DNA from 2 places in the Bacillus sp. JK106 genome. Region 1 is predicted to be linked to the other one. Evidence: riboswitches for the same ligand, from Rfam matches in the RefSeq annotation. Region 1 holds a riboswitch; the other holds the start of a gene.
What was found. A riboswitch is a leader RNA that binds a small molecule or an ion and turns the genes downstream of it on or off. The one in region 1 is predicted to bind S-adenosylmethionine.
Positions count from the first base shown of each region.

Region 2: it holds a riboswitch for S-adenosylmethionine, as region 1 does, so the genes downstream of both, metK (methionine adenosyltransferase) here and mtnW (2,3-diketo-5-methylthiopentyl-1-phosphate enolase) in region 1, are expected to answer to the same signal.

Region 1 covers NZ_JBSJQC010000002.1:440,607-444,801, reverse strand. Annotated here, with positions in the region: gene ACWJJS_RS07880 (methylthioribulose 1-phosphate dehydratase) at 7-636, opposite strand; gene mtnX (2-hydroxy-3-keto-5-methylthiopentenyl-1-phosphate phosphatase) at 594-1,298, opposite strand; gene mtnW (2,3-diketo-5-methylthiopentyl-1-phosphate enolase) at 1,295-2,509, opposite strand; SAM riboswitch class I at 2,591-2,690, opposite strand; gene ACWJJS_RS07865 (pyridoxal phosphate-dependent aminotransferase) at 2,751-3,923, opposite strand; gene ACWJJS_RS07860 (carbon-nitrogen family hydrolase) at 4,016-4,195, shown strand, end outside.
Region 2 covers NZ_JBSJQC010000003.1:922,307-926,501, reverse strand. Annotated here, with positions in the region: gene pckA (phosphoenolpyruvate carboxykinase (ATP)) at 1-1,398, opposite strand, end outside; SAM riboswitch class I at 1,596-1,735, shown strand; gene metK (methionine adenosyltransferase) at 1,905-3,107, shown strand; gene asnB (asparagine synthase (glutamine-hydrolyzing)) at 3,251-4,195, shown strand, end outside.

The DNA.
Region 1 (4,195 bases):
CTCCTTTTATTTTACTAGCTGCGGCCGAAGTGACAGAAGCTTGAGGTGGCAGCTGAATAAAAATTCATAGGCTTCCAGCACCCTTTTCGCTTCAAATGCGGTCCGCCCCCATGCCGTAATGCCGTGATTGCGGATTAACACCGCGCCTGAGCCGGCGTCCGCATGGTGCGCGAAGCTTTCGGCTAATGCCGGGATGTGCGCCGGGTTGTCAATGATCGGAACGGTCACGGACGCGTTTTCCTCCCATAATCCGAGCGCCTTAATCATCTCCTGCCCCTGAAAAGTGATTTGTTTTTCATCCCCGTAAAGCTCTGAGATGACATTATTATTGACGGTATGGACATGCAGACAGCAGCCTGCGTCTGTCTTTTGGTATAAGTAAGTATGGAGAAGCGTTTCCGCTGAAGGTTTTAAAGAATGGCCGGTCTCAGCGGGCTTCCCGTTCTCATCGATTAAGAGAAAATCTTCGTCTGTTTCTTTTCGTTTGTCTTTTCCGCTCGCCGTAACGAGGAAAGTCAGCGGCGCGTCGGATACTTTGATGGAAAGATTCCCGCTCGTTGCCGGGAACCAGTCTCTTTCGGCCAGCTCGCGCTTTACCTCGGCAAGTTCGCGCCAGCGTTCTTCTTTTGCAGCCATGCCTGCACCTCCCCGATGTTTTCAATGCCTGTTCTCACCTCATGAAAATCTTGAAAAGGCAGATGCCGGAGGCCGAGTTCTTTGCATTCAGTCAAAAGATAATCTCTCGCAAAACACATATCGGATAACTTTGCAGCCTCGACATCCGTGACCGAATCACCGATCATAATGAGAAATTTCTGCTGATCGGACAGCTTCCGGATGACTGACGGTTTGCAGCAGCCGCATTGATTGGTGCAGCCTCCGTCACAGGCGTGCGGCCAGTCTATATGAATATATTCATTGTCAAAGGATGCATGATTGCAGAAAATCCGCTCCTTTTCTACGATCCCTTCCAAAAGCGGATGCACAAAAAAGTCCATTCCTCCGCTTACGATATAAAACGGGAGGCCGTTTGACCGGACAAACGAGACAAAATCCAAAAAGCCGTCCCGTATTTTCGCATCCTTCAGAATAAAGCCGGTCAGTTCTTCTTTTAAGCTGCTCGGCAGCAGTCCGAACATCCGGCCGACCCCTTCTTGGATTGATATGCTTTTAGACAGAACACCGTCTTTTAATTCAAGCCACTCAGGAGGCGCGAATTCTTTCATCATGCTGACAATGTTGTCGTTCATGGTGACCGTGCCGTCGAAATCACAAATAATCAGCGGTGTGCGGGTCATACGGCTTCCACCCTTCCCCATTTGTCTAATGCGAGCTGAAGATCTTTGCACGACGCGGCTTTTTCTTCAATCGGCTGCGCTTCAAGCACCGCATCAATGATGGCGCGGAACGCTTTTCCGCCGCCCTCGGCTCCTTTCGGATGGCCGTGAATGCCACCGCCGGCATTGATGATGTGATCGATGCCGAAATCGCGCATCAACAATGGCACCATACCGGGGTGAATGCCTGCTGACGGGACGGCAAACGACGGATGAAAGACATCGTCTTTTACACATTCATCATGGATTGCAAGCGCGGACTCCTTCGGAAGAGCAACGGATCCGTAAGGTGACGGAAATAAGCTGAAATCAGCGCCGCAATAGCGGTTCAGCTTGCCGAGCAAAAGCGCATGCGACAAGCCGTAAACGGGAGATGATGTGAACGCGCCGCTGACTGCCGGATGCGCCATGATCGGAAGCGGGATTTCCCTGTCTTCGGCAAGGCTCTGCATCACATCTAAACCGTAAGCGAACACATTCAATAAAAGCGCGTCCGCCCCGAGTTCTGCCGCGCGCCTCGCTTTATCCCGCAGTTCAGCGGTCCTTCCCGTAAGGTTTACGGCATACAGCGTTTTATGCCCCGTCTCCTCCCGGGTTTCCTTCAGGACTTGTTTTCCTGCGATAATGCGGGTTTCAAACGGAGCCAGTTCATTTTCAAAGAAAATTTCGTCATCTTTAATCAGATCCACGCCGCCGAGCGCCTGCTGTCTGAGCTGTTCTTTAATGTCGGCGAGATCCCGTCCGATCACGCCTTTAAATATGCTCATCAGAAGCGGTCTTTCAAATTCGCCCAGCAGTTTGCGGATGCCGTATATACCGAATTTCGGCCCGGGAAGGGAGCGTTTAAACCCTTCGGAAAATTCAAGATCAGTCAATTTTATTTTTCCGTCCAGTGACAGCTTTCCGAATACCGTCGTCAGGACGGCCGGAATATCTCTTGAAAAGTTCGCCTCAGGATAGGCGATAGTGATGACGGATTGTGTTTCGTTTTCTGAGGTTCCTTCTTTCTCCTCAACTTTTACGACCCGGCCTTTATGTTTTCTGAGCTGTTCCTGCTTCACCAGGGGCAGGTCAGTCCAGGAGCCTACCGTCAGCCCCGCCGCAATCTGTTCCGCCCGCTTTTCACTGTCCGTTGTGTTTGTCAGAAGATATGTTGCCAATACTTCGCTCATGCGTGAACGCCTCTCTTTCTTTCACAAAACATAAAAAAACCTCTTCCGTATGAGCAGAAAGAGGCTTCGTGTTATGTCCGAATCTTATCTCTCAGCTCCTGCTGCAAGAATTAGCACCGTGCTTTATCAGTCGGTTGCCGGGCTTCATCGGGCTCGTCCCTCTGCCTGCTCTTGATAAGAATAATGATTTTATAAAGTATTTTGAATTATCGCATTGTTATCCTGATATGTCAATGCTTTTTCAGGTGAAAAGATTCAGTTTCCCGATCCGTTCCGCAGCTTCTTTAAGTCTTTCTTCACTTGTCAGAAGACCGACTCTTATATAGCCTTCCCCCCATTTTCCGAACCCGTTTCCGGCAGCGACGGCGACATCCGCTTTCTCGAGCAGCAGATCTGAAAACGACTGTGACGTATAACCGTCGGGCACAGGGAGCCATGCAAAAAAGGAGCCCGCCGGAGCCGTCACATCCCAGCCGATACCGCGGCAGGCTTTAATCCATGCATTGCGTCTTGATTCATATCTGTCATTTTGCGCTGCGACGCATGCCTGATCCGCTAAAAGAGCGGCTGCCGCCGCCTGCTGCGCCGCGGGAAACAGGCTGACAAACATATGATCCTGATAAAGGTTGATCGCTTCGATAACAGAAGCGTTTCCGACGGCAAATCCGACCCGCCAGCCCGCCATATTATACGTTTTGGACAAGGTATAGATTTCGATTCCCGTCTCTTTTGCGCCTTCCGTCTGCAAAAAGCTCAGCGGTTTATGCCCGTCAAAACCGACGGCTCCGTACGCGAAATCATGAACGACACAAATGCCGTTTTGTTCCGCAAAACCGACCGTCTCCTCAAAAAACGCCTCAGTCGCCACAGCGCCGGTCGGATTATTCGGATAATTGAGATACAGCATCTTCGCCTCGCTCCGCACCTTTTCAGGAATTACGCTGTAATCAGGGAGAAACCCTCTTTCTTCCGTCAGCGGCATCATTTCCATTTTCGCTTTCGCAAGGGCGACGCCCGACCAGTAATCAGGATATCCGGGATCAGGCACCAGAATGGTATCTCCCGGGTTTAAAAGACATTGCGGAAGCTCAACAAGTCCCGCCTTGCCTCCGAACAGCACGGCGACTTCCGTTTCCGGATCAAGCGTGACCCCGTACTCCCTTTCATAAAATGCAGCGGCTGCTTTTTTGAAGCTGTAAGCGCCCCGGAATGAGGAGTATTTATGATTTTCCGGCCTTTCGACGGCACGCTTCATTTCTTCAACGATATGCTGAGGCGTCGGCTGATCAGGGTTTCCCTGCCCTAAATTGATGACGTCTCTGCCTTCTTTCAGCTTTTGATTCACTTTTTGCACCAATGATGCGAAAAATTGTTCCGGCAGCTGTTTGAGTACATCTGAGATTTCAAAGTTCATATTTTTCACCTTCTAAAAATGTCTTGAAATGATAGTCCATCATCATATATGGTTAAATAAAAAAAGTAAAGAGAAACTTGAGGTGTTAAAAAATGAAATGGACCGTTTCCTGTTTGCAATTTGATATTTCATACGGAAATCCTTCAGAAAATTTTAAAAAAGCAGAATCTTTGATTGAGCAAGAAAGCCGCCATGCGGATGTAATCGTGCTTCCTGAGTTGTGGACGACCGGCTATGATCTCACACGGCTAGACCAGCTGGCGGATGAAAAC
Region 2 (4,195 bases), on a different contig from region 1:
AATGCTGTCTGCCGTCATGTCAGTCTGGTTCAGTCTGCCGTCAATAGCGGCTTTGACCATCGCTCTTGTATACGAAAGTTTCATCCGTTCTCCGACTCCGTACCCTCCGCCGGTCCAGCCTGTGTTGACCAGGAAGACTTGAACGCCGTGTTCGTCGATTTTACGCCCGAGCATTTCGGCATATACATGTGCCGGAAGCGGAAGGAACGGTGAACCGAAGCACGTCGAGAAAGTCGTTTGCGGAGATGTCACGCCGCGTTCGGTTCCCGCGAGTTTACTGGTGTACCCGCTTAAGAAGTGATACATCGCCTGTTCCTTCGTCAGTTTGCTGATCGGAGGAAGCACGCCGAATGCGTCCGCCGTTAGAAAGACGATCGCCTGCGGATGGCCGGCAATGCTAGGCTGCACGATATTGCCGATCATCTCAATCGGATATGCGGCTCTTGTGTTTTCCGTGTAGAAGGAATTGTCGTAATCCGCTTCACCCGTTTTTTCATCAAGCACGACATTCTCAAGAACAGACCCGAAGCGGATCGCACGAAAAATCTGCGGTTCTTTTTCCTTGCTCAGATTGATACATTTAGCGTAACATCCGCCTTCAATGTTGAAAACGCCGGAATCTGACCAGCCGTGCTCGTCATCTCCGATCAGTTTGCGGTCCGCATCGGCTGAAAGCGTCGTTTTCCCTGTGCCGGAAAGGCCGAAAAACAGGGCGACATCGCCTTTTTCACCGACGTTGGCTGAACAGTGCATCGGCAGTATATCCTGCTGCGGAAGCAGGAAGTTCATAATGGAGAATATTGATTTTTTCATTTCTCCGGCGTATTCGGTGCCGCCGATTAAAATGACGCGCTTTTCGAAAGAGACAATGATAAATGTTTCCGAATGCGTGCCGTCCGTCTCCGGGTCTGCTTTAAAATGCGGAGCTGAGAGAATGGTGAAAGGCTGCGCTTGCGGGTCTCTTTCATCCGTTTCCGGTCTGATAAACAGCTGGCGCGCGAATAAATTGTGCCACGCAAATTCATTTACGACCGTAATCGGCAGTCTGTATTTTTCATCCGCTCCCGCGAATCCTTCAAACACAAACAGTTCATCCCGCTGTTTTAAGTAGCTGACGACTTTGGCGTACAGCTTTTCAAACGCCTCTTCAGAAATGGGCTGATTCACCGCGCCCCAATCAATTTGATTTTCTGTGCTTTGTTCACGGACGATAAATTTATCTTTAGGTGACCGGCCTGTATATGCGCCGGTGGTGGCGCGTACGGCGCCCGTTGATGTCAGCGTTCCTTCATTTCGGCTGATTACTTTTTCGGTAAGTTTTGGAGCCGATAAATTATGATGCACATTCGGACTTGCAAGTAATGCTTGAAGATCTGCGGTTAAATCAACTAATTTCATAAAAACCTTCCTTTGCCGGTTTATTTGTATTTCGCTGAATGTGGAATTAGTATAACATATATCTGAAAATAGTCTATACTATTTGCGGTTTTTTGTTTGTGTTTTTCCATTGCTTCCCGAAATAAAGGCGCGCAATCGCTTTAATTCATATTGACACTTTCCGCCCTTTTACGATAAGATATTTCATTGAGCGGATACTCTTATCCCGAGCTGGCGGAGGGACAGGCCCGATGAAGCCCAGCAACCGGTTTCTCTGTAAAAAAGCAGGTGAAAACACTGTGGGAAACCAAGGTGCTAACCTGATGCAAGGTTTAATATTTTCCTTGAGCGATAAGAGTGAAAGGCACACAGACCAAACCCTTTCCTCGAGTGGAAAAGGTTTTTTTATTTCATAAAATATGCCAATTAACATTCTCTGATATAGTATGACATTGTATTAAGAGGGAGCGAGTTCCGTATCATATGAGAAGGTCTTGCAAAAGATCTTTTTTCAGGAGGAAAAGTGAATGAGTAAAAACCGTCGACTATTTACATCTGAATCTGTTACTGAGGGTCATCCGGACAAAATCTGTGACCAAATTTCTGACAGTATCTTAGATGAGATTTTAAAAAATGACCCGAACGCGCGCGTGGCCTGCGAAACATCTGTAACGACAGGACTTGTGCTGGTAAGCGGAGAGATTACTACATCAACATACGTTGACATTCCGAAAACAGTCCGTGAAACGATTAAAGAAATCGGCTACACACGCGCCAAATACGGATTTGATGCGGAGACTTGCGCTGTTTTAACATCAATTGATGAACAGTCTGCGGATATCGCAATGGGTGTCGATCAGGCTCTTGAAGCGCGTGAAGGCACAATGAGCGATGCTGAAATCGAAGCAATCGGAGCGGGAGACCAAGGCCTGATGTTCGGTTATGCGTGTAACGAAACGAAAGAGCTTATGCCGCTTCCGATCTCTTTGGCGCATAAATTAGCCCGCCGTTTGAGCGAAGTCCGCAAAGAAGACATTCTTCCGTACCTTCGCCCTGACGGCAAAACGCAAGTTACCGTTGAATATGATGAAAACAACAAGCCGGTCCGCATCGACGCGATCGTCATTTCAACTCAGCACCACCCGGAAATTACGCTTGAGCAGATTCAGCGCAATCTGAAAGAGCATGTCATTAACCCTGTTGTGCCTGAGGAACTGATCGATGAAGAAACAAAATACTTCATCAACCCTACGGGACGTTTCGTAATCGGCGGACCTCAAGGTGATGCGGGTCTTACCGGCCGTAAAATCATCGTTGACACATACGGCGGATATGCACGTCACGGCGGCGGCGCATTCTCCGGTAAGGATGCGACGAAGGTAGACCGTTCTGCGGCATACGCTGCGAGATACGTAGCGAAAAACATCGTGGCAGCAGGTCTTGCTGATTCTTGTGAAGTGCAGCTTGCATACGCGATCGGCGTGGCACAGCCTGTTTCTATTTCCATCAATACATTTGATACAGGAAAAGCTTCTGAAGAAAAACTGATCGAAGTCGTACGGAATAACTTCGACCTGAGACCTGCCGGCATTATTAAAATGCTTGATCTGCGCCGCCCGATCTATAAGCAGACAGCTGCTTACGGCCACTTCGGACGTCATGATGTGGATCTTCCTTGGGAGCGTACTGACAAGGCGGATGCGCTTCGCAAAGAAGCACTAGGAGAATAATTTTATAGCCGCTTACTTAAGCGGCTTTCCCTTTTTGTAGATGCTGCCATGCTTATTTTTTACATAGCGTGAAACCAATGGCGTAACAAAGCGTCTATAAAAAGGGGGTCCAATTAGAAAATTACACTTATGGAGGCTATACTATGTGTGGATTTGTCGGTGTTTTTAATAAGCATCCATTAACTCAAACCGCAGATCAAGAAGAGCTAATCAAACAAATGAACCAAATGATCGTTCACCGCGGTCCTGACAGCGATGGGTATTATCATGATGAGCACGTCGGATTCGGCTTCAGACGGCTCAGTATTATTGACGTAGAAAACGGCGGACAGCCTTTATCATATGAAGACGAAAAATATTGGATCATTTTTAACGGCGAAATCTATAACTACATTGAATTGAGAGAAGAGCTTGAAGCGAAAGGCTACACTTTCAATACAGATTCCGATACCGAAGTGCTCCTTGCGACATACCGTCATTATAAAGAAGAAGCCGCTTCAAAGCTTCGCGGAATGTTTGCGTTTTTAATCTGGAACAAGGCTGACCGCGTCATGTACGGCGCGAGAGACCCGTTCGGAATTAAACCGCTGTATTACACAACCATCGGGGACAAAGTATATTTTGCATCTGAAAGAAAGAGTTTAATGGCCGCTCAAAACGGTATTGATCTTGATACAGCTTCTTTACAGCAATATATGTCTTTCCAATTCGTTCCTGAACCGAGCACGCTTGACGCTGAAGTGAAAAAAGTCGAGCCGGGCAGCCAGTTTACGATCCGCCCGGAAGGCGACATCGCGTTTAAAACATATTTCAAAGCGAACTTTAAGCCTGTTCAGTCTGATGAAGATAAATTGGTGAAAGAAGTCAGAGACGCAATCTTTGACTCTGTCAAAGTTCACATGAGAAGTGACGTTCCTGTCGGTTCGTTTCTATCCGGCGGTATTGACTCTTCTTTTATCGTCTCAGTTGCGAAAGAATTTCACCCGAGCCTTAAAACATTTTCCGTCGGTTTTGAGCAGCAGGGCTTCAGTGAAGTTGACGTAGCGAAGGAAACGGCTGCCGCGCTCGGGATTGAAAATATAAGCAAA